Regions from separate parts of the Ruegeria sp. F11 genome, predicted to be linked through region 2. Evidence: riboswitches for the same ligand, from Rfam matches in the RefSeq annotation. Region 2 holds a riboswitch; each other region holds the start of a gene.
The links. A riboswitch is a leader RNA that binds a small molecule or an ion and turns the genes downstream of it on or off. The one in region 2 is predicted to bind cobalamin.

Region 1 (7,822 bases), on a different contig from region 2:
GGCTTGCGGCGGCACCATCTGATCGTCTTCAAATGTGAACAGATCCACCGGCACGCCTGAGCCGGCCCATTTGGCCTCTGGCAGCCCCTTGCCAATCTCGGGCACGTAGTTCAGCGGCGCCGTGCACCACCGACGCCACTGCCAATACACAGGCGCAGGTAAATCCGAACCAAACCCCAGCGCCTTGCCCGGCAGATAGCCCATCATCCGCACCGCCAACGGCGCGTGGCCGTACCAGAACAGCCCCGCCAGCGCCCGATAGGGCCAGGGGTGATCGGTCAGCGTGACCAGCCCAGAGCACACGCAGATCATGCGGTCGATCCGGTCGATATCCGGCTGCACCGGCCCCAGCATCGCGCCGACCGAATGGCCAATGGTCCAGTGCTGCGCGTTGGGAAAACGCCGCCGCATCTCGGCGCGGGCAGCGGGCATGTCGGTCAGAGCCCAATCCGCCATCGTGACCGTCGAGTGCTTCAGTGACCCCGACGCGGACGTCCCGAAATCGCGATAGTCATAGGTCAGGCAGGCCATGCCCCGCTCAGATGCCAGCCACTGCGCGAAATGCCGGTAATAGTCGCGCGGAACGCCGGTGGCGCTGTTCAGCGCGACAACCGTTTCCGGCTCGGTCACAGGCTGGTACAACCGCGCCGACAGCATCGCCGGGCCGGAGGGAAACTGAAAATCTTCGGTCAACACCGTCTGCTGCGCGTCCAACATGGCACCCTCGGAATCAATCTGAACCAATCGGTTCATTTTCTGATCAGGCGCTGAACGGCGCGCGCAAGTCAACAGCGAACCCGCATGACCAAACGTCCGCTTCGGGCGATCAGCGCAAAACTCGGATCAAGATCAGCTTGACTCGGGCCCCGGCCAACCGCTAGCGATTGTGTGATGGTTTCCGGCCCCCACAAGGGGTCGGGATGAAAAGGGAACTCGGTGCGGTTCTGCCCGGCTTTGCCGGAACGAACCAAGGCCGCGACTGCCCCCGCAACTGTAAGCGGTGAGCACTGCCGGAACACCACTGGCCGAAAGGCTGGGAAGGTCGGCAACGCTTTGACCCGCAAGTCAGGAGACCTGCCATCAAAAACTGAAACCGAAACTCGGGCGGGGTGTCCGGGCAGGTCCTGACAGCTTCGCGCAGTCCCGCCTGATCCGCATCCCCCGTCCGCCGCGCGGAGGGCGCAGGATGATCTGGAAGACGAAGACACATCAATTCACTGCAACCGTATGCCAGCGGACCGGCAAAACCTGCCCGGCGCTGGCCCAAATGGCGCGGGCGCTGACGCAAGCGGTTGCGCAGGCCGGGCCCGTAACCACCGATGAATTCGAAATCGAAGGCAGCAGCGAATTGAGTTTCTGTTCCGGCGGCTGCACCGCCTGGTTTCGGGCGCGCCCGGATCAGGTCCGGGTGTTTTGCGGCAAGGCGGCCGGGGATGATCTGGAAGCGCTGGACCGCTATGCCGACATGATCTTTGGCACCGGCTTGACCGCTTTGCCCTCAAGCGCAATCACCAGCCCGCCCTGCGCCATGCTTGAAGTCACCGCAATTGCCCCGCGCGAAGTGCCAGCGCAGGTTCATCAGGTTTCGGTCTGATTCACGCGTCACTCACCACCTGTGCCGTCCCGACGGCCCAGGCCATCTGCCCCTCGGTCTCGACCGCGCAGGCCCGGATGGCCCGCAACCGTGACAGTGCCTTGTCCGGGGCCTCTCCGCTTTCGACCATCAACCGCAGGACAACCATGCCCGACCGGCCACAGCCACCCCGGCAGTGAACCAGCACCCGCCCGCCACCGGACAGCGCTTGCCGCACCGTTGCGCTGACCGAGGGCCACGCGTCGACGACCTCCTGTGGCGGCGCACCAAAATCTTCAACCGGCAGATGCACCCAACGGCTGGCGCGGCCCTGAATATCGCTGCCAAAATCCTGCGCACCGTGCTGCAACAACTCAACCGCAGTAGTCATCGAAATCACCAGCCCCGGTTTCCAGTCCGAAATCAGGTCCAGATCGCCGGAATAATCCCCGCTGCAGCCTGGAATCGGCGTCAAAGCCAGCGTACCGCCCCCAACCTGCAGGGCATAGATTGCCATCTGAGACATAAACCGAGCCCCCTCGTACAATAATCGCCAAAAATACAGTCTCTGAAATAGGCTGAACCAGTTTACGCAAGGACCGGCGTTTTCCAAAACAAAAATCCTGACGACACGCTGTGGACGCGGGCGGCGGCGACCTCTACGCTGCGGCAGACCTCGAATCCGCGAAAGCAGACATGACCGACACGCCCAGCCCCGCCTATCAGGTTCTCGCCCGCAAATACCGCCCGGAAACTTTCGCCGATCTTGTGGGACAGGACGCGATGGTGCGCACGCTGAAAAACGCGTTCGAGGCCGATCGGATCGCGCAAGCCTTTGTCATGACAGGCATTCGTGGCACCGGCAAAACCACCACGGCCCGGATCATCGCCAAGGGGATGAACTGCATCGGGCCGGATGGTCAGGGCGGCCCCACGACAGAACCTTGCGGCCAGTGCGAGCATTGCCTAGCGATCATGGAAGGCCGCCATGTCGACGTGATGGAGATGGACGCCGCCAGTCGCACCGGCGTGAATGATATCCGCGAGATCATCGACAGCGTGCGCTATCGCGCGGCCTCGGCCCGTTACAAGATCTACATCATCGACGAGGTCCACATGCTCTCGACCAGCGCTTTTAACGCGCTGCTCAAGACGTTGGAAGAACCGCCCGAGCATGTGAAATTCATCTTCGCCACCACCGAGATTCGCAAGGTGCCGGTCACAGTCCTGTCCCGCTGCCAGCGCTTCGACCTGCGCCGGATCGAGCCCGAGGACATGATCGGCCTGCTGCGCAAGATCGCCGACGCCGAAGGTGCTCAGATCGCCGAGGACGCGCTGGCGCTGATCACCCGCGCCGCCGAGGGCTCGGCCCGTGACGCGACCTCGCTGCTGGATCAGGCGATCAGCCACGGCGCGGGTGAGACCAGCGCCGATCAGGTGCGCGCGATGCTGGGTCTGGCTGACCGGGGTCGCGTGCTGGACCTGATCGACATGATCCTGCGCGGCGATGCGGCGGGCGCGCTGACCGAACTCAGCGCGCAGTATGCCGAAGGGGCCGACCCGCTGGCCGTCCTGCGCGATCTGGCCGAAATCACGCATTGGGTGTCGGTGGTGAAAATCACGCCCGACGCCGCCGAAGACCCGACCGTTTCCCCCGACGAACGCGCCCGGGGCCAGCAAATGGCCGAGGCGCTGCCGATGCGCGTCCTGACCCGCATGTGGCAGATGCTGCTGAAAGCGCTGGACGAGGTCTCGGCCGCCCCAAATGCCATGATGGCCGCCGAGATGGCGGTGATCCGCCTGACCCATGTGGCCGACCTGCCCAGCCCCGAAGAGCTGATCAAACGCCTGCAGGACGCCCCGCCTCCGCCAAATGGCCCCGGTGGCGGTGTCCCTCTGTCCAACAATGGCGCACCGCCGGTTCAGGCCAGCGCCGCGCCTGCCACCTACACCCCTGCCCCGCGCGGATCGGGCAGCGCACCCGTGGCAGCGCTGGCGCAGGAGACACAAGCCGCGCTCGCCCGCTATCCGACCTTTGACCACGTGGTCGAACTGATCCGCGCCAACCGGGACGTGAAGCTGCTGGTCGAGGTCGAAACCGGCCTGCGTCTGGTGTCCTACCAGCCGGGCCGCATCGAATTCACCCCTGCCGCGCAGGCTCCAACGGACCTCGCCCCCCGGCTCGGCTCTGCCCTGCAACGCTGGACCGGCAACCGCTGGGCAGTGTCGATCGTCTCCGACGGCGACGCGCCAACCATTGCCGAAGTGCGGGACAAGGCCGAACTTGCCCTGAAAGCCGAGGCCGAGCAGCATCCGCTGGTGCAGGCCGTGCTGGCCCAGTTCCCCAAGGCAAAGATCGCCCGAATCGAAACTCCCGAAGAACGCGCGGCCAAGGTCGAAACCGAAGCCCTGCCCGAGGTCGAAGACGAATGGGACCCGTTCGAGGAGGATTAATTCTTTCGCTCGCGGCTTCAGAGGCGATGGCAGAAGTCTGCGACAAAGAGCGCGCACGTTGGGATCCTGCCTCTGGCCCGGCATCTATACTTGACGAGTTCCTAGCGCTTACCCTGAACCCAATCATTCTAGGTCTGTTAACACTGTCCGTCCTCGCAGCCTTTTCAAAGTGGCGCATTCCAAAGTGGATTTTCGCGTTTGTCTGGATTTTGCTCACCTTCATGATTGGAATAGATCATTATGGCCCTGTTCTGGACGATGTTCGTTGGGCAGCAATGCAAGAAGGCTGTATTGGATCACCCCTCTTGTTCCTCGCCCTCGCAATTGCGATATGTGCGAAACTCATACACGGCGCGCTGCGCCCCCGCATATAGGAGAATACCGATGCTCAAAGGACTAGGCGGTCTGGGCGATATGGCCAAGATGATGAAATCCGCGCAGGACCTGCAAACCAAGATGACCGAGATGCAGGAGGAACTGAACAATCTGATGGTTGTCGGCGAATCCGGTGCGGGCCTGGTCAAAGCCACCGCCACCGCCAAGGGCGAGCTCAAGGGTCTGGACATCGACCCATCGATCTTCAACGGCGACGACAAGGAAGTGGTCGAAGACCTGATCCTCGCCGCCATCAAGGACGCCCAGACTAAGGCCACCGAGCGCGCGCAGGCCGAGATGGCCAAGCTGACCGAAAGCATGGGCCTGCCTGCAGACATCAAGCTGCCGTTCTGATCTTTATCTTTTCAAAAATACTCCCGCCGGAGGCTCCCTCCGGCGTCACACAGGACAGCCCGTGAGTTCGAACAGCGACATCGACAATCTGATCGACCTGATGGCCAAGCTGCCCGGCCTCGGCCCCCGCTCGGCCCGCCGGGCGGTGCTGCACCTGATCCGCAAACGTGCCCTGCTGCTGACGCCCCTGTCCGACGCCATGCAGCAGGTCGCCATCACCGCCCGCGAATGTCTGAACTGCGGTAATGTGGGCACCACCGACATATGTGACATCTGCGATGCCGAGGCCCGCGCGACCGGCGAGCTCTGCGTGGTCGAAGACGTCGCCGACCTCTGGGCGATGGAGCGCGCAGGCGTATTCAAAGGCCGCTACCACGTGCTCGGCGGCACGCTCTCTGCGCTGGACGGCGTCGGCCCCGACGAATTGCGCATTCCCCGCCTCAAGGACCGGGTCACAGCCGAAGGCATCACCGAGGTCATCCTCGCCCTAAACGCCACCGTCGATGGCCAGACCACCGCCCATTATATCGCCGACCAACTGGAAGGTCAGGTCCGACTGACCTCACTGGCGCAAGGCGTACCGATTGGGGGCGAGTTGGACTATCTGGATGACGGGACGATTACGGCGGCGCTCAGGGCGCGGAAAGAACTCTGAACCTTTCAGAGGTTCCTTTCATTAATGCACGATCTAGGTTCTGGTAATATTGCAGCGTAGCAGCCATTCGCCAGGCAAAACGTTAACGGCCACGTTGTTCGGTAGTCTGTAAAATGACATGGTGCGATAGCTCCAAGCGTATGGAACGCATTCTTTTAGTGCCGCCGCATGCAAAAAGAACTGAAACTCCCTTGGAGCATTTCGTAGTGTATCAAAGAATGAGTTTCGAAACTCTGCCTCCGCACCAAATGCACTGATTTCTCTGTTGCGCAGGATGGTTGCGTAAGCGCCGACAAATACAGCCGACAGGACCATGGTCAAGACAACAAACATAGGCAAGATCACTGGGGATTTGAATGCAAGCCTTTGCAAAAACGCGCTGACCAAAAACCCAAGAAGACCGCCAAGTAACACGAAGACTGGCCAAAAAGGGGCACCCAATCGACCGTTCCAAAACGTAAGAAGAGCGATGGGCTGAAACACACCTCCGAAAAGGACGATTGCAGTTACGGAGTAAGCTAAAACGCCGAGCAGAGCGGTGAATAGTAGCTTCATTGGCTCCCTATCATCCTAATATTTCATTAAAATTACAGCTTTGTAATTCAAGAAAAGATCACTAACGTCAATAGATCGATATTAGTTTCAGAGTAGTTCAATGCACCGCCTTCTCGCCTTCACCCTCGCCGCTTTCACCGCAACCGCTGCCCTGTCGCAACAGCTCATCGACAAAGGCTTCGTCGAGGGCTGGAACATCATGATGGATCCCGCGCTTGGCAACGGGTGTCTTATCCAGACGGTGTATCAGGACCTCTCGGTGGTGCGCATAGGCTATGACGCGCTGGACAATCGTGGGTATTTCGCCGTTTACAACAAGGCCTGGGGCGACATTAAGCAGGGCGTGAGCTATCCGATCCGGTTTGACCTCGACGGGAAAAGCTTCGACGCCACCGCCATCGGGTTCAATGAACGCGACGTGCCGGGGGCGACTGTGTTCTTCACCGACCGCAATTTCGTCACTGCGATTGCGCAGAACAAGACCCTGACCGTTTACAACCCGGCAGGTGAGACCGTCATGGCGATTGATCTGAAAGGCACGGCCAAGGCGCTGGAATACGCGCGGGAATGCCAAAGCGGCGAGCTTTAACGAATCGGATCGAACAGCGCGTCCGTCGCAGTGCAGTCGCGGATCACGTCCCGGCCACAAGGCACTGGACCAAGCGCGCGGGACAGGCACAGGCGGACCTCTTCGATATAGCCCTGTTTGCAGGTGATGGTGATCATGTCGGGTTCAAGCGTCGGGTTCGCCTTCAGAAACGCCTCTTCCACTACCGAGGCGGGCAGTTTGACCGACTGGTCCAGCTTGCGGAACACCGGCGGGCGCTGGACGCCCTCATAGGCCCGCCGGGACAGCGCGAAATAGTCGGACGCAGAAAGCCCCGTGCACGTCCCGTGTTTCTTCCACTGATGCCACGCTAGGCCGGAAGACCCCTGAATATCCTCCATTTCGCGGGTCATGGCCCGCGATGGCGGGGCCTTTGGCGTGGGGCAGTACGAAGGCCAGCCCTGATGATATTGCGGCCAGAGCCCATGCAGGACCCAGCCGTGATCATGCCGGGCATCGCACTGGTCCGAGCCACGCGCATCGCCTGTCCGGGCACACCAATTGGGCGACCAGCTGAGCGACAGGATGTAGTAGTCGAATTCCCCGGCCTTCTCGCCCTCGGCCAGCGCCGCTACGGCGCTCAGCACCCACAACAAAACCCAGCGCATTCGCCTCTTCCCTTCTTACCCTGACGAGACTATATAGGCCCCAAGTTCCCCGACAACGGAAACCTGCCCCAAGACCTCGGGGCCGCCGAATTCCGGCGACGGGACAGATGTATTCATAGGAGACGGGCTGATGGCAAAACCCCTGATGGCCAAGGCAACCGCCGTATGGCTGGTGGACAACACCACGATCAGCTTCAAGCAGATCGCGGATTTCGTAGGCATGCACGAGTTGGAAGTGCAGGGCATAGCAGACGGCGACGTGGCCGCTGGCGTGAAAGGGTTCGACCCGATTGCCAACAACCAGCTGACTCAAGAAGAGATCGACACTGCGCAAAACAACCCGCTACACAAGCTGAAGCTCAAGTTCAATCCGTCTGCCGCTGGTGAAGAAAAGCGCCGTGGCCCGCGCTACACGCCCCTGTCCAAGCGTCAGGACCGCCCGAACTCGATCCTGTGGCTGGTCAAGTTCCACCCGGAACTCAGCGACGGCCAGATCGCCAAGTTGGTCGGCACCACCAAGCCGACGATCCAGTCGATCCGCGAGCGCACGCACTGGAACATCTCGAACATGCAGCCCATCGATCCTGTCGCTCTGGGCCTGTGCAAACAGTCGGAACTGGATGCCGTCGTTCAAAAGGCCG
Region 2 (7,822 bases):
GAGGTGGCCAGCGCGACCTGAAACACTGGCACATTCGCCGCGTCCAGAGGCGAGGTGCCCGACGCGCCTTTACCTGAGAACGACGTGGCGTTGATGATGGCAGACGGGTTCATGGCCGCAATGGTGTCGCGCAGCCAATCGGCGGCTGCGGGCGCTTTCAACGAGGGGGCGAAGAGGCCCACAGCCTCCAGACCCCGCGCGCGCAGGCTGCGGATCAGGGCTGCGACCGGGGCGGTATCAGCGGAGGTCAGATAGGCGCGGTAGAAGGTGACGAGGATGCGTTTGGTATCGCCGGAGAACGCCTCATCTACCGGGATCACACCGCGATCCGGGCACCATGCACCGCATTCGGGGATGGTTTTTGCCCCCATCACGGGACCTGCGTAAAGCCCCGCTGCCAGCGCCATCTGCGCCAGTGCCGCCTGCGCTGCAACCTCTCCGCCCGTGTCGCAGAGATGCGCCAAACGGCGGAGGGTCGAGACGGGTAAGGTGGAATACTCATCCAGCCGCGTGTCTTCGCGCCCATCGGCAGGCAGGACGGCCAAAGCGATCCCTTTGGCCTGCGCCAGCGCCAGAACCTGCTGCAAACCGTAGGACCAATAGGGCACCCCTCCGATCAGACGGATCAGGATGCCTTTGGCCCCTTCCAGCGTCTGCTCGACATAGGTGTCGATGGACAAGGGATGTTTCAGCGCCGTCAGATTGGCCAGCCGGAGGGTCGGCATCCGCCCTTCTGGGCCGCCGCCACGATGCCAGCCTGCCGCGAAAGCGCCGAGGTCACTGTCAGAAAAGGACAGCACCACCAGATCCGCCGGGCTTTGGCCCAGATCGGTCGGGGTCTCGGTTTCCTCGAGCCCGTGGCTTTCGCGGAAGACGACGTGCATGGCTTACTCGGCGGTCTCGGTCACGCCCACAAGGATATCGCGGATTTCGGCCTCTTTGATGTCGTCATGCTCAGCAATGACCACAAGGCGCGAGCGGCGGTCTTCGCCGGGCTCCCACGGACGGTCATACTGATGACGCACACGCGCACCTACGGCCTGCACCAGCAGGCGCATGGGTTTGCCCTGAACGGCGGCATAGCCTTTGACGCGCAGGATGTTGAGTTCCTTGGCCAGACGTTCGATCTTGGCAACCAGATCCAGCGGGTCGGCCTGTTCCGGCAGCTCGACGATGATGCTTTCGAAATCGTCATGCTCGTGATCGTGATGGCCGTCGTGATGGGAGGGACGAGCGTCCATGTCATCTTCGGCGGCGGCCTCAAGGCCCAGCACGACGCGCACGTCTACGGCACCTTCGGCCACCTCAACGACGGGCAAAGGGCGCGGGGCTTCGGCGGCGATGATCTCTCGCGCTTTCGCGACACCTTCGGGACCGGCCAGATCGGGCTTGGTCAGCAGGATGATATCGGCGCAGGAAATCTGATCTTCGAATACCTCGGACAGCGGTGTTTCGTGATCAATCGAGTCATCGGCCAAGCGCTGCGCGTCCACCGCCTCGACATTGGGCGCGAAACGACCCGCAGCGACGGCCTCGGCATCGGCCAGAGCGATCACGCCATCGACCGTGATCTTGGACCGGATATCCGGCCAGTCGAAGGCTTTCAGCAGCGGCTTGGGCAGGGCTAGGCCGGAGGTTTCGATCAGGATGTGATCGGGGCGCGGCTCCAGCGCCATCAGGGCCTCAATCGTGGGTATGAAATCGTCAGCCACGGTGCAGCAGATGCAGCCATTCGCCAGTTCCATGATGTTCTCGGCCGGGCAATCCGGGATGGCGCAGGATTTCAGGATATCGCCATCTACGCCCACATCGCCGAACTCGTTGACCACAACGGCCAGACGCTTGCCCTGCGGGTTCTGCATCAGATGACGGACCAGTGTCGTTTTGCCCGAGCCCAGAAAGCCGGTGATCACGGTGACGGGCAGTTTTTCGAGATTGCTCATTTCAGGGCTCCAATCGGGGGAATGCGGGCCGCACAGTTTTTGCGGAAATGTTCGGGACGCTCGCGCCATTTAACGAGGCCATCCTCGGTCGCGAGATACTTGGTGGCGCCGTCAACGATCACGTCAATGTGGTCGACCTCGTTCAGATGCTCGTACACGAATGTCCAGCGATCCGGGCCACCACGCAGCACGATGGAACAGCCCTCGTCACAGTTCGACAGGCATTCCACGGCTTTCAGCGTGATCCCTTCGGGCAGGTCCGCCTGTTCCAGCGCCTTGTGCAACAGGGTGCCGGGGCGTTGCGCGTCATCTTCGACGGGCAGCCCGCGACGGCAAGTGGTGCAAACCAGCAATTCGACCGGAGCGGTCTCGGTCATGTCTCTCATCCCCCCAAATCCTCATCGTGGGGGACGGGGTTTCATGCGGGTCCATTGACCCGACACCGGAACACCCCGTCCGGTTTCATTCTCGGGTGTTGGCAGGTCTCCCGGCTTGCGGATGTCAGAGGTGGTCCTCTGTCGGATGTCCCGCCTTCCCGGCATTCGCCAGTGGCTTGGGCACCCTCTCCGGTCACGGTCGCGGGGGCGGCTGCGTTTGGCGGATGATCCGCTGACGCATTCCCTTTTCATCTGCTGTCGCAGACACCAACGAAAGGGACATGCGGCAGGGTTGCCCCGCTTGTCAAGCGCAACACGCTGATCCGCGATCACGCGGGTAAAAAGCGACCTGTCCGGGTCGCTGGGCGGCATGATCCGGTTGGGCCGACGTGCTGGCATGGTTCGCAAGACGCGAACAGGAGGGTGCGGCGCATGAAAGTAGGGTTTATCGGGCTGGGCAATGTGGGGGGCAAGCTCTCGGGATCGCTGTTGCGCAACGGGATCGATCTGACGGTGCATGATCTAAACCCCGATCTGGTGGCCGCGTTTGTCGCCCAAGGGGCCAAGGCCGCTGAAAGCCCGGCCCAACTGATGCGCGATTGCGATGCGGTGATCACTTGTTTGCCATCCCCCGCTGCCTCGGACGCAGTGATGCAGGAAATGCTGCCCGAGGTCACCCCCGGCAAAATCTGGATGGAGATGTCGACCACCGACGAGGCCGAGGTCAAACGCCTTGGCGCGATGGTGATCGAACGGGGCGGAACTGCGGTGGATTGCCCGGTCTCGGGCGGCTGCCATCGGGCCGCGACGGGCAATATCTCGATCTTCGCGGGCTGTGATCGACAGACGTTCGAGCGCATCCTGCCCTTCCTGACCACCATGGGGCGGCGCATCCTGCATACGGGTGAATTGGGTTCGGCCTCGGTGCTGAAAGTGCTGACCAACTATCTCGCTACCGCCAACCTGATCACCTGCGCCGAGGCTTTGGTCACCGCCAAAGCCGCCGGGATGGACCTTGGCACCACCTATGAGGCGATCAAGATTTCGTCGGGGACATCCTTTGTGCATGAGACGGAAAGTCAGGTCATCCTGAACGGTTCGCGCGATATCTCGTTCACCATGGATCTGGTGAAAAAGGATATCGGCCTGTTTCAAGAGGTCGCCGATCGCGCCGGAGTGCCGCTGGAGATCAACCCGCTGATGATCAAGATTTTCGAAGACGGGATCGCGCGCTACGGCGACCGCGAACTGTCGCCGAACATCATCAAACGGCTGGAAGAGTCCACCGGCCTGGACATCCGCGCGCCCGGTTTTCCGGCTGAAATGGAGGATGATGAGCCTGAAGAGCCAGGGTATGAGGTGATCCCGCAAGGGCGCGCCGCAGAATAATGCGAGCAACCAGACCGCAAAACCAAGGTGTTTCAGAGAGATGGAGGCGAGTACCGGAATCGAACCGGTGTACACGGATTTGCAATCCGCTGCGTCACCACTCCGCCAACTCGCCTTTTCAAGTAAAATCAAATACTTGCCGTGGTGTGGAGGGCGTTTTAGCAGCTTTCGCTGGGGGCGTCCAGTGGGAAGAATGTAAAATCGGCGCTCGCCTCGCAAATTGAACGCCCTCGCCCCGGTAGCAAACCCGTCACAAAACCTCGGTTGCGGCATCTGGGCCGTTGCCGGTGCTCAAGGGATGTGGCACAAGCCAGATAATCAAGGGCTCAAGACGAGAGATCACATGACAGATTTCGCCACCCGGCGCCGCACGATGGTTGACACGCAGGTTCGGCCCTCGGACGTCACAAAATTTCCGATCATCGACGCTATGCTGAATGTGCCGCGCGAGAGCTTTGTGCCCGCGTCACAGCGTGAGGCGTCTTATGCCGATGGCTTGATCGACCTGGGAAACGGGCGCTGCATGCTTGAGCCGCGGACGCTGGCTAAGATGCTGGATCTGCTGAATATCTCTGGTGACGAAGCGGTGTTGGATATTGGTTTGGCGCTTGGCTATTCCACTGCTGTTGCGGCGCGTATGGCCGAGTTGGTTGTGGGTGTCGAGGAAGACGAAACCCTTGCGTCCGAGGCGCAAAGCCTGCTCAGTGACGTGAATGCCGACAATGCGATTGTCCATGTGGGACCTCTGGCGCAGGGTGCGGCTGAACATGGGCCGTATGACGTGATCATGATCCAGGGGGGCGTCGAGGAAGTACCGGACGATCTGCTGGGCCAGCTCAAGGATCATGGCCGCATTGTTTGCCTGTTTATCGAAGGCAATCTGGGAACCGTCCGGATCGGCCGCAAGTCCGGCGAACGGGTTAGTTGGCGAGATGCCTTTAACGCCAGCGCACCGGTTTTAGAAAGTTTTTCCGCAAAGTGTGCATTTTCGCTATAGTTGTTTGACAGATATTTTTGCCGCCTTGATTAGTTGAAAACAAAGACGCAAACTGCCGGAGAGGCAGCGTTATTTCGATTTGAGAGGATTTGGATATGCGTGGTACGGCGACAGGTAAGCTGGTCAGGGCGTTGGCTTTGACCGCTGGCATTGCCATCAGCGTGGTTCCCGGACGTGCAGCATGGGCGGACAATATTACAGATGCGTTCATCGGCGCGTATAACACCAGCGGCCTGCTGGAACAGAACCGGGCCCTGTTGCGTGCAGCGGATGAAGATGTGGCGATTGCTCTTTCGGCCCTTCGCCCGATCATCAACTGGACGGTTGATATCAGCCAGGAATACACAAGAACACGCACCGGAACGACGGTAACGACGACCAACCCGGCCCGGTTCTTCACCGGGCTGACTCTGACCCAGCTGATCTATGACGGCGGCGCGTCGGTGTTGGGCAAGCAATCTGCGCAGGAGACTGTTCTGTCGACCCGGCAAACGCTGATCGACATCGAACAACAGATTCTGTTCCGCGCGGCGACCGCGTATCTGAGCGTGCTTCTACAGGAAGAAACGGTTCAGATTCGCCTGAACAACGTGGACGTATCCAGCGAGGAACTGCGCGCCTCGAACGATCGGTTCGAAGTGGGTGAGGTGACGCGAACAGACGTTGCCCTCTCCGAGGCGCAATTGGCCAGTTCGCGTGCGGATCTGGCGGATGCGCGCGGTGATCTCAGCACCGCGCAGGCCGAATATGTGAACGCGGTCGGCAAGTCCCCGGGCCGGACGGCCGGTCAGCCGGGCCTGCCCAATCTGCCCCGCTCGCAGTCCGAGGCGGTTAGCCTGGCGCAGCGCAACCATCCGGCCATCCTGTCGGCCCAGCACCAGGTGCGGGCCTTGGACCTGATCGTACAGCAGCAACGCGCCAATCTTGGCCCGAACGTTAGCTTTGGGGCGAATGCCGGTGTGCGGGAAAACTTTGACGATGACGATTACCAGAACACGGCAGGCGTTGCGCTGACGCTCAATCAGTCGATTTACGCCGGTGGCCGTCTGGCAGCCGAGGTGCGCCGGGCCATGGCGACCCGTGATGCATCCCGCGCCAACCTGTTGAACGTGCAAAAGGACATCACGCAAGGTGTCGCCGATGCCTTCGCCCGCTTTGACTCTGCAACCGCCAGCCTGACAGCCTCGACCGAACGGGTGCGGGCATCGCAGGTCGCGTTTGACGGGATTCGCGAGGAGGCCACCTTGGGTGCCCGGACCACGCTTGACGTTCTGAACGCCCAGCAGGATTTGCTGGATGCGCAATTGGCCGAAGTCGCCTCGCGCACGGAACGGTCGCTGGCAGCCTATCAGTTGCTGCAGGCGCAGGGGCTGCTGACTGCGGAACGTCTGGGCCTTGCGGTGCAAATCTATGATCCGACACTGTATTACAATTTGGTCAAGAAAGCGCCGGCACGCGTCAGCAAGCAGAGCAAGGATCTGGATCGGGTCCTCAAAGCATTGCGGCGGGACTAAGGGGCGATACTACCTGTTGTGAGGTCTGCATTGTTTGGCTACACTCAATCCCGAGGATAGAGCGGTAGAGAACAATGACGGATAATGTCGTAAAAGCCGGTATCGAAGATGTCCTGTCTTCGGTGAAACGTCTTGTCAGCGAAGAAGCCCGGAAAGAGCCGGGATCGGACCCGAAAGCTACCGCGCGCAAGCCCGGGCGGCTGGTTTTGACGGATGCCCTGCGCATTGGCAAATCTCCGAAAGGGGATGCGGCACCGCTGAAGCTTGAACCGGAATACAGCGCCGAGAAATCGGCGAAGCCGATGCTGTTGCGGACCTGCGATATTGTTCGTGCGGGCACTCCGGCCAATCGGGATGACAAGGCTCCAGCGGTTGCTGAGAACCCTGTGACGGAAAGCGAACCGGCGGCCTCGCAAGACAATCCGACAGTCAGCCTGAGCGCCAAGATCGAAGCGCTCGAGGCTGCGATCGCCCGAACCGAGGATCAGTGGGAACCCGATGGCGACAGCGATGACGCCTATTCCGGTACGCCTGTTCAGTCCTTGCCGTGGAACGCGGAAAAAGGCTTTGCCGCTGAGAAGCCGGAAACACAGGATGAGCCAGAGTCATTCGTCTTTGTAAAAGAACCTGAGGCCGCGGCGACCTTCGTCCGAAGTTCAACAGTCTCAGCGCCCGAACCGGAACAGGTCGAGCGGGAAACGCCTGAGTCGGCAATCGACCCGGCGGAAGAGGCTGAAGCTCAGGCCTTACCCATTGATGAAGATGCCCTGCGCGAATTGATCGCGGATGTCGTCCGGCAGGAATTGCAGGGCGCGCTGGGCGAGCGCATCACCCGAAACGTCCGCAAAATGGTGCGGCGCGAAATTCATCGCGCTCTGGCCGCGCAGGACTTGGAGTAAGGCCTAGCGCCGGGGCGTCTGCGCCAGTTTCAGCAACTGATCCAGATCCATGTGCTGTTCCAGATGGTCGGCCAGAGCGTCCAGCGTTTGTTCGACCCCGTCCTCATAGGCGTTGTCCGACGTGACCCCCAGCTTTGACAGATAGCTGGCGCGGAAGGCGTCTGACGAAAAGATACCGTGCAGGTAGCTGCCCAGAATGCGACCGTTCGGGCTGGCCGCACCTTCGGGGCGGCCCTCGACCTCAAGCCACGCACGGGTGCAGTCGGGGCCCTCGGTTCGTCCCATGTGGATTTCATAGCCGCTGACAGGTTCTCCGCCGGGTATGGCGCGGGCCTCGGTCAGCGTGACCTGCTTTTTGCCCGCCATGACCGTGTCCACGTCCAGCAGGCCCAAGCCTTCGACTTTGCCGGGGCGACCGTCGACCCCGTGCGGGTCCGAGATGGTTTTGCCCAGCATCTGATAGCCGCCGCACAGGCCCAGAACATGCCCGCCCCGGCGCAAATGGGCATAGAGGTCAATCTCCCACCCCTGCGCCCGGAAATAGGCCAGATCGCCAATGGTGGACTTGCTGCCGGGCAGCAACACAAGGTCCGCATCGCCGGGCAGGGGGCGGCCTGCGGGGATGATTTCAACGCTAAGGCCGGGTTCCGCAGACAGTGGGTCCAGATCGTCGAAATTGGCCATACGTTCAAGCTGAGGGACA
Region 3 (7,822 bases), on a different contig from region 2:
GTGATGGCCGAGAACAGGAAAGACACCGCCAACCCAGCCAGGATCAGTTTCTCCGGCGCGCTGGTGCGCAGGCTGTGAACAAGTGCGAGGACAATGCCCGATGCAATCAAGCCGCCGCAGAACGCGGCTAGCGGCAGGGTCCAGATGCCCAGAACATCGCCGGTGACCGTGATCACCAGAACTGCACCCGCCGCAGCACCCGAGGACAGGCCAAACAGAAACGGGTCCGCCAGATCGTTGCGCGTGGTGGTTTGCAGAACTACGCCAACAACACCAAGCCCAGCCCCGATGACAGCGGCGAACAGGGCCCGAGGCAGGCGCAGATCGAACACGATCCGGTGCATGGGCGACATCTCACCATCGGTCAGACCAGTGCCAAGGCCAATCGCCGAGATAACGTCCCGCACCGGGATCGGCGTTGTTCCGTAGACCACGGACAACAGCAAAAGGGCGATCAGAACGACCGCCCCCAGCAATATCAAACGGCCCGTTTGGGCCATATCAGTTGCTCACCGGGTGCATGGCCCTTGTCATTTTCTCGATGGCGTCGATGTTGGCCGGTCCGGGGGTCAGCTCTTCGTAGCGCAGGCCAATCCAGCGTTTGTTGATGACCGCATCGGTCTGCGACATCACCGGGTGTTCCTGCAGGAACTTGAACGTGTCTTCCGCCCCGTTGCCGGTCTGATAGTCCAGTAGCACTAGGAATTCCGGGTTCGCGGCGGCAACGGCCTCCCACGAGGTGCGGCCCCAGCTTGTATCCAGATCATGGGTCACGTTCACACCGCCAGCAGCCGTGATCATCGCGTCGGGGATGGCGAATTTGCCAGCGGTAAAGGGCGCATCAGCGGGCCCGTCCAGCAGGAAGACACGCGGCTTGGTCACATCTGCGGTTTTGGTTTTGATCGCGGCAAGCTGCTCTTTCCAGCCGGACACCAGCGCCTCGGCCCTGTCTTCGACATGCATCACTTTGCCCAGACGCAGAACATCGTCAAACAGCAGGTCCATGCTGGCCTCGGGACGGTCCTTGTCCAGATGCACGCAGCTCTCAGACAGGATCATGGTCTTAATGCCGAAGGGGGCCAGCGTGTCCGGCGTGACATCACCGCCCGGTTTCATGCCGTAATACCAGCCTGCGAAGAACAGGTCGGGTTCCACCGCGACAAGGTTCTCGATGGTGGGGTACTTCGGCGCAAGCTCGGGGATGTCGCCGCGCTGCGCGTCGAAATCGGGGCTGGTCTTGTACCAGCCGGTGATGCCGGTCAGGCCAACGATCTTGTCCTGCAGGCCAAGCGCAAAGGCCATATCGGTCATGTTCATATCATGCACGACCAGGCGCTCGGGCTGGGTGTCAAACACCAGCGGCTCACCGCAGTTATCGACCGTGACTTCATGCGCCGCCGCGCCGCTTGCAAGACCGGTGATCAGCGCCACGGACCAGAGTTTCTGCTTCATCCTAAATCCTCATAAGGTGACAGTTTACGTTTTCGGATATCGAGCGCGGGGATCACGCGGCCTTCATGCTGAAAGCACAGGTAATCCACGCCAAAGGTTTCGCGGACGCGGTCTGGGGTCAGTACCTCGCTCACCGGTCCAAAGCCGGTCAGGCGCGTGGCCTTCATCAGGGCGACATGGGTCGCGAATTCCGGGATCATGACCAGATCGTGCACGATCATGACAACCGTCACGCCCAGTTCAGCCACCAGCGACAGCATGTGGCCCTTGGCATCGGGGTCCAGATGATTGGTGGGTTCGTCCAGGAACAGCAAATCCGGATTTTGGGCCAAAGCCCGCGCGATATGGGCGCGCTGCCTTTCCCCACCGGACAGCCTGCCCAGCGGCTTTTCTGCCAGATGCGACAGCCCGGTGACATCCAGAACCCGCTTCAGATCGGTTGCATGATCCTTGGCCGATCTTTCCGCTTTGATGGGAATTTGGCCCAACGCCACATATTCCCGCAACCGCAGCCGACTGTCCGGGAACTCCTGCTGGCCGACCACAGCAATCGTCCGCGCCCGCTGCGTGGCAGAGAGTTTGCGCAGGCTTTGACCGCGAATACGAACATCCCCGAACGCGAGGCGTTCGGCCCCGCAGAGCAGTTTCAGCAACGTGGTCTTGCCCGCGCCATTCGGGCCAGCAATCGCCAGAATCGAACCCTCTTCGACGCTGAACGAGGTGTCCTGCAACAGAACGTCGCCGTTCAGCGCGTAATACTCCAAACCCTCGGCCACCAGAAAGCTCATGCCTCATCCTCCGATGGCAGGCGGGGCAGGCGCGATAGGGTTTTGGTCAGCAGGGCAGGGGGACGGTCCGAGGCACTGGTCCAGCCGTCTGGCGTGTCGCGATACTGGCAGGCGAACTCGACCAGCGCGGTCAGGTCCTTTTCGGTCTGAATATCGCCGAACAGATACTGGGCCTTGCCCGGTGCCTGCAGGCCCACGGTCATGGGCCGTTCACACCCTGCCATGCAGGCGATCAGGCGGGTTTTGAAACCTTCAGGAAGCTGGCGGTCCAGAACGTCTTTCGCAACGTCCGCCGAAACAGGCCCCTGACAGGTCTCACAAATCAGCACGTAGTGATCAGTATCGTTCGGCATTCTTCGCCCCGAAAAATGCCAAATGCAGACAGATGCTGCCGGTATCTTGAACACGCACGCGTGCCATCAAAGCCTCCTTCCAGGACGCCCCGCCCCGGGTTGGTTGAACATATGATGGCAGGTCTCCTGACTTGCGGGTCGTTGCTCGACCAACCTTCCCGGCCCTCGGGCCAGTGGCGATTTGGCGTCGCTCTCCGCCTACAGTTGCGGGGGCAGTCACGGCATTGGCCCACAAAGGCCGCACCGTATTCCCATTTTCATCCCTCGGGCACGCCGTCGGGAACCATCCCGTGCAGCTAGTCCGGGGACGGAATATTTGTCAAGAGCGTGGGTTCGACTGCGCCACGCTGACGCCGGTCAATAATCCGCGACAAGAAGGAAATCGGGTTCGGCGTCTTCCTCGATCGTGGCGAAGCGCGGGATCGGGTCTTCGAACACATTGTCGGTGCGGTCGTCATTAACGGTCGAGACCTCGCCAATCAGACAGTCGCCGCGTTCCGCCCAGAAGGCGTGCCAGATGCCGGGCATGAGCGTGACGCTTTGCCCCGGCGCGAGCCGCAAAAGCTCACCGGGCTGGATGGTCACGGGGCAACCGTCGCTGGGCACGACAACGGGAGTGTCCCGGTCGATCCCTCCATCTGCGTCCGAGGCGTAAATCTCCATCACCAGATCACCGCCACCCCGGTTGATGATATCCTCGGCCTTCACGATATGGCGATGCATCGGGGACAGTTGCTTGTCGCGCGAGATCAGCAGTTTCTCCGCGTATAGCATCCCGCGCCCGAGACTCAGGTCATTTGCGTCGCCATTGCGCAGGGTGAACAGAAACAGGCCCAGCTCATCAAACCTGCCCTGACCGTAGTCGGTAATGTCCCAGCCCAGACTGCGATCCCGGATGCCAGCCGCCTTTTCGCTGCGCATCTGGTCGGGGGACCAGTCGGCAAAAGGGGGCAGCACAGCGCCGAAAGAATGGATAAAGGCCTGCGCCTCGGCCTTGATGCGGTTGATATCGGATCGTTTCATGGGATTGCCCTTATTAGGGGTTAAAGCTCGTGCGCCCAGGGCGGGTTCGCCCCGGCGCGGGATACTGTGACGGCGGCAACAGCCGCGCCAGAGGACAAGGCGGCGCGAAGATTGTCGACACCCAGCGCCTGAAGACTGTCTTTGGTCAGGTTTCCGGCTTTGTGCAACTCGGCCAGAACACCGGCGTTGAACGTGTCGCCCGCACCGACCGTATCGACAACATCGACCGGCTGACCTGGCACCGACACTTCGGTTCCGTCCGCCAGATAGCCCGTGGCCCCTTCGCTGCCTCGGGTGACAATAACCACCGAAGGCCCCGCCTGCAGCAAAAGCGGCACTTTCTCGGCCAGAGGTTCCGGGCCCGGCACGATCCAGTCCAGATCCTCGTCCGAGACCTTGACGATATCCGCCTGCGCGATCATCCGGTTCAGCCGCGTGCGATACCGGGTCGGGTCCTGAATGAAACCCGGGCGGATATTGGGATCCAGCATGACCGCACGACCCGCGCCGTGGCGGTCCAGAAGGTCGGCATAGGCGTCGGCGCAAGGCTCGCAAGCCAGGCTGATACCGCCAAAATACAGCGCTGACACGGCGGGCAACTGGTCCGGCATATCCTCGGCCCGCAACATCCGGCCCGCGGTGTTTTCGTCAACGAAAGTGTACGAGGCGTGCCCGTCCTTCAATTGCACGAAAGCCAGCGTTGTCGGTCTGTCCGAGCGGATCACATGCGCGGTGTCCACGTGGCTGTCTTTCAGCGCCTGCGCCAGTTGATCGCCAAACATATCCGAGGACAGACCCGTCAGCATGGCCGCCGGAGCACCCAAACGGCCAAGGGCAATCGCCGTATTGAAAATAGCCCCGCCCGAATGCGGCACAAACCCGCTTGCACCCGAGGTCGTGGGCTCGGCGATCATGTCGATCAGGGCTTCACCGCAGCACAGGATCATCCCGCATTCCTTCCGCGAAATTCAGTTCAGGCGGCAAGTTTACCGCGCGAGCGCATTTTTGCAGAAATTGTTAGCGCCAACAATGCCAAATTCGGCCTGTTCGGACACATAAAGGTTCATCGAACGGCGCAGATCGCTGAACCGCCCACCCGCGTTGAATGCCGCCCGGAACGTATCGCCAAAAAGCCAGCGGTTCTTTTCAGCGACTCCACCGACCAGAAACACCCCTCCGGTCGGCATCAGAGTCACTGCCATATCGCCCATCAAAGCCCCCAGTTGTGTCGTGAACATCTGTGCCGTTTTGACAGCGATGGGGTCAGAGCCATCGCGGGCATCCTGCAGGATGTCCTTTGCCGTTCGCACCGGCGTGTCGGCTTGGCCACTTGCCATGCCGACGGCCTGATATAGGATCGGCAGGCCCGTGCCGCTCAGGAACATCTCTGCCTCCAGCGTCAGACTGTCATCAAAGAAGCTCTCGGGCGAGATGCGGCGGGCGGCGTCGAACACGTCCACCTCATCCCGATGGCGCGGCGACAGACCCACATGGCCACCTTCGCCCGAGGCGGTGTGATAGTGGCCTTCGGAATACAGCAGCGCACCAACGCCCAGTCCGGTGCCGGGGCCCACAACAAGACGGGTTCCGGGTGGCGGAGTATCCTGCCCCTGCAGAACTGCCACATGGTCGCGTGTCACCTCGGCCACGGACCAAGCGGCGGCTGTGAAATCATTGATGACAAACGTATTCTTCGCGCCTGTGGCCTGCGCAAGTTCGACCTCGGACAAGTCAAGATGGGCGTTGGTCAGGCGGATAACCCCGTCTCGCACCGGCCCGGCCCCGGCGGCCACAACCGCCTGGGGATTGGTTCCGATTTCGTCGCGCAGGCTGTGGAAAGCCTCAAGCAGATCAGGCAAAGTACCGGTCGGATGTTTACGCAGATCGACCAGCTCTCCGTTCGAAACAACGCCTAGGCGGGTGTTTGTACCACCGATATCCGCGACCAGATTCCAATGTTCATGCACAGCCCCTGCCGGTTGCGCCAGCGGTAGGGAAACCTTGCCCGCGCCGAGCATTGATTTCACCGCATGGAACGAGGCTTTGGGGGTCCGTTCCAGCGTCTCGAAATCCACATCCACCAGCCCGAAGCGTTTTTCGTACCCGAAAGCCCATTCGTAGTTGTCCAGTAGCGACCAGATGAAATAGCCGTTGACTGGAACGCCCTGATCCAACGCGTTCTGAACGGCAGCCAGATGGCTGTTCAGATAGTCAATCCGGTCATCATCTTGCTGCCGCTTCGGGCTCGCCATGCCGTTTTCGGTCACGAACAGGGGCAGGTCGCCGGTGTACTCGTGACACGTCCGCGCAAGGAAACGAGTCAGGGCGGCGGGGTCGATCTCCCATCCCATCTGGGTTTTGGGCAGCGGGCCGGGCACCTCGGTCAAGCCCGGCCATGCGGAATCAACCGGGGCGATCAGCTTACGGGTATAGTAGTTCAGCCCGCACCAATCGACCGGTGTTCCGATGGTGTCGAAATCATCCTCCCAACCGATCGGCAAGTGAGGCTCCAGCCCCTTCAACACGTTCTCAGGATATGCTTTTTTGAACACGCCCCCTAGAAAGAACCGGTTGTAAATACCGTCATATAGGTCAGCAGCCTCCCGCGCCTCGGGGCTGTCATCGGCGGGTTCGGCCCATTCCAGATTGAACACACCGCCCAGATTGGACATGCCCAGCCCGCGCATCGCCTGAATGGCGCGGCCATGGGCCAGAAGAACGTGATGCATCGCGCGGGCCGTGGCGCGGATATCGCGCAGGCCCGGCGCGTGGTGGCCCTCGAAATGGCTGAGCCAACTGACACACCAGGGCTCGTTGATCGGCGCGACGGAATACATCCGGTCGCCGATGCGACCCATGATCACCTCGGCGAAATCGGCAAACCAACCGGCGATGTCCCGATTCCGCCAGCCGCCCAGATCGGCCAGCGGCGAGGGGAGTTCCCAGTGATAAAGCGTCGCGCAGGGGCGAATGCCGCGCTCCAGCACGGCGTCGACCAGACGGTCGTAATAGTCCAGACCAGCCTGATTGACCGGCCCGCGCCCCTCGGGCAGCACGCGGGCCCAACTGGTCGAGAACCGGTAGCAATCGAACCCGGCCTCGCGCACCAGATCGAAATCCTGCTCGAACCGATTCAGGTGATCGCAGGCCAGATCGCCGTTTTCCCCCCGCACCACATTACCGGGCGAGGCCGCAAACGTATCCCAATGGGTCTGCCCCGCGCCGCCCTGCGCGTGCCCTTCAATCTGATAGGCCGAGGTCGCCACGCCAAAGAGGAAATCTTTGGGAAAATCACTGCGGGTGTATTTCATGATCATATCCTGTTTGGTGCCGGACCGGTTGATCGGCCAACGACCAGTTCCGCCTCGAGCAATCGGGTTTTGATCGGGTCCTCGGGCGACTTGATCCGTTCGATCAGCATGTCGGCTGCCAATTCACCCGCCTGCCGGACCGAGGATCGGGTGGCGGTGAAAATGGGCACATCCTGACCGTTTTTGAGGTAGGACAGATCATCGTCATGGGCAATGACAGACACATCACGCCCCATCTGAAGCCCGGCTTCGTCCAGCGCCCGGCGCACCCCGATGGCCGAGATCATGGACGCGCACAATATGGCCGTTGGCGGGCTGTCCAATTGCAGCATGTCGCGGGTCTCGTGGTGGCCATAGACCTCGGTCATCTCGGCACTGCGCATCAGGTCCGGGTCGGGGTCCACGCCGCTTTGTTGCAATGCCTCAAGGTATCCGTCGCGCCGTCGTTGGGCGAAATCCATATCCTCAAGCCCATTGATCAGTGCGATGCGGCGATGGCCGAGGTCGATCAGAAACCGGGTGGCCCGCAGGAACGAGCTTTTGTTGTTCACGTCGATCCAATCATAGGGAACGGTGATGCCGGTCGACCGTCCATGGACGATGAACGGGACGGACATGCGGTTGAGAACCTCGATCCGGTGTTCGTTCACTTTTGGCCCCTGCAGAACGACGCCATCCACGGCCCCGCGCTGAAACAGGCTGCGATACGCCTCTTCGATCGAGGTGTCGTCGGCGCTGGTGAACATCATGTCGTAGCCATGTTCCGCGTATTTACGCGCGGCACCGGCCACGAAATCCCCGAAAATCGGGTTTACCATTTCATGCTGCGAGGAACTGGGAATCACATGCCCGATCACCATGGACTTCCCCGTCGCCAGCCCCTTGGCGCGGCTGT

Region 1: linked by a shared signal. The riboswitch ahead of ACR0NJ_RS04315 (hypothetical protein) and the one ahead of ACR0NJ_RS00450 (DUF1636 family protein) in region 2 are both predicted to bind cobalamin.
Region 3: linked by a shared signal. The riboswitch ahead of ACR0NJ_RS05645 (DUF1636 family protein) and the one ahead of ACR0NJ_RS00450 (DUF1636 family protein) in region 2 are both predicted to bind cobalamin.

What each region holds. Positions count from the first base shown of each region.
Region 1 covers NZ_JBQFOW010000002.1:350,566-358,387, reverse strand. The annotation lists gene ACR0NJ_RS04320 (alpha/beta hydrolase family protein) at 1-753, opposite strand, end outside; cobalamin riboswitch at 876-1,096, shown strand; gene ACR0NJ_RS04315 (hypothetical protein) at 1,187-1,594, shown strand; gene ACR0NJ_RS04310 (protein-tyrosine phosphatase family protein) at 1,596-2,099, opposite strand; gene ACR0NJ_RS04305 (DNA polymerase III subunit gamma/tau) at 2,210-4,027, shown strand; gene ACR0NJ_RS04300 (YbaB/EbfC family nucleoid-associated protein) at 4,412-4,756, shown strand; gene recR (recombination mediator RecR) at 4,818-5,411, shown strand; gene ACR0NJ_RS04290 (hypothetical protein) at 5,445-5,966, opposite strand; gene ACR0NJ_RS04285 (hypothetical protein) at 6,067-6,555, shown strand; gene ACR0NJ_RS04280 (ribonuclease T2 family protein) at 6,552-7,181, opposite strand; gene ACR0NJ_RS04275 (DUF1013 domain-containing protein) at 7,312-7,822, shown strand, end outside.
Region 2 covers NZ_JBQFOW010000001.1:89,921-97,742, forward strand. The annotation lists gene cobN (cobaltochelatase subunit CobN) at 1-884, opposite strand, end outside; gene cobW (cobalamin biosynthesis protein CobW) at 888-1,943, opposite strand; gene ACR0NJ_RS00450 (DUF1636 family protein) at 1,940-2,320, opposite strand; cobalamin riboswitch at 2,404-2,607, opposite strand; gene ACR0NJ_RS00455 (NAD(P)-dependent oxidoreductase) at 2,642-3,709, shown strand; tRNA gene ACR0NJ_RS00460 (tRNA-Cys) at 3,751-3,824, opposite strand; gene ACR0NJ_RS00465 (protein-L-isoaspartate O-methyltransferase family protein) at 4,053-4,706, shown strand; gene ACR0NJ_RS00470 (TolC family outer membrane protein) at 4,802-6,220, shown strand; gene ACR0NJ_RS00475 (hypothetical protein) at 6,295-7,119, shown strand; gene ACR0NJ_RS00480 (cobyric acid synthase) at 7,123-7,822, opposite strand, start outside.
Region 3 covers NZ_JBQFOW010000003.1:247,831-255,652, forward strand. The annotation lists gene ACR0NJ_RS05630 (FecCD family ABC transporter permease) at 1-500, opposite strand, end outside; gene ACR0NJ_RS05635 (ABC transporter substrate-binding protein) at 502-1,452, opposite strand; gene ACR0NJ_RS05640 (ABC transporter ATP-binding protein) at 1,449-2,240, opposite strand; gene ACR0NJ_RS05645 (DUF1636 family protein) at 2,237-2,593, opposite strand; cobalamin riboswitch at 2,693-2,896, opposite strand; gene ACR0NJ_RS05650 (D-lyxose/D-mannose family sugar isomerase) at 2,951-3,616, opposite strand; gene ACR0NJ_RS05655 (carbohydrate kinase family protein) at 3,637-4,563, opposite strand; gene ACR0NJ_RS05660 (glucokinase) at 4,603-5,634, opposite strand; partial or broken gene ACR0NJ_RS05665 (GH1 family beta-glucosidase) at 5,629-6,927, opposite strand; gene ACR0NJ_RS05670 (LacI family DNA-binding transcriptional regulator) at 6,930-7,822, opposite strand, start outside.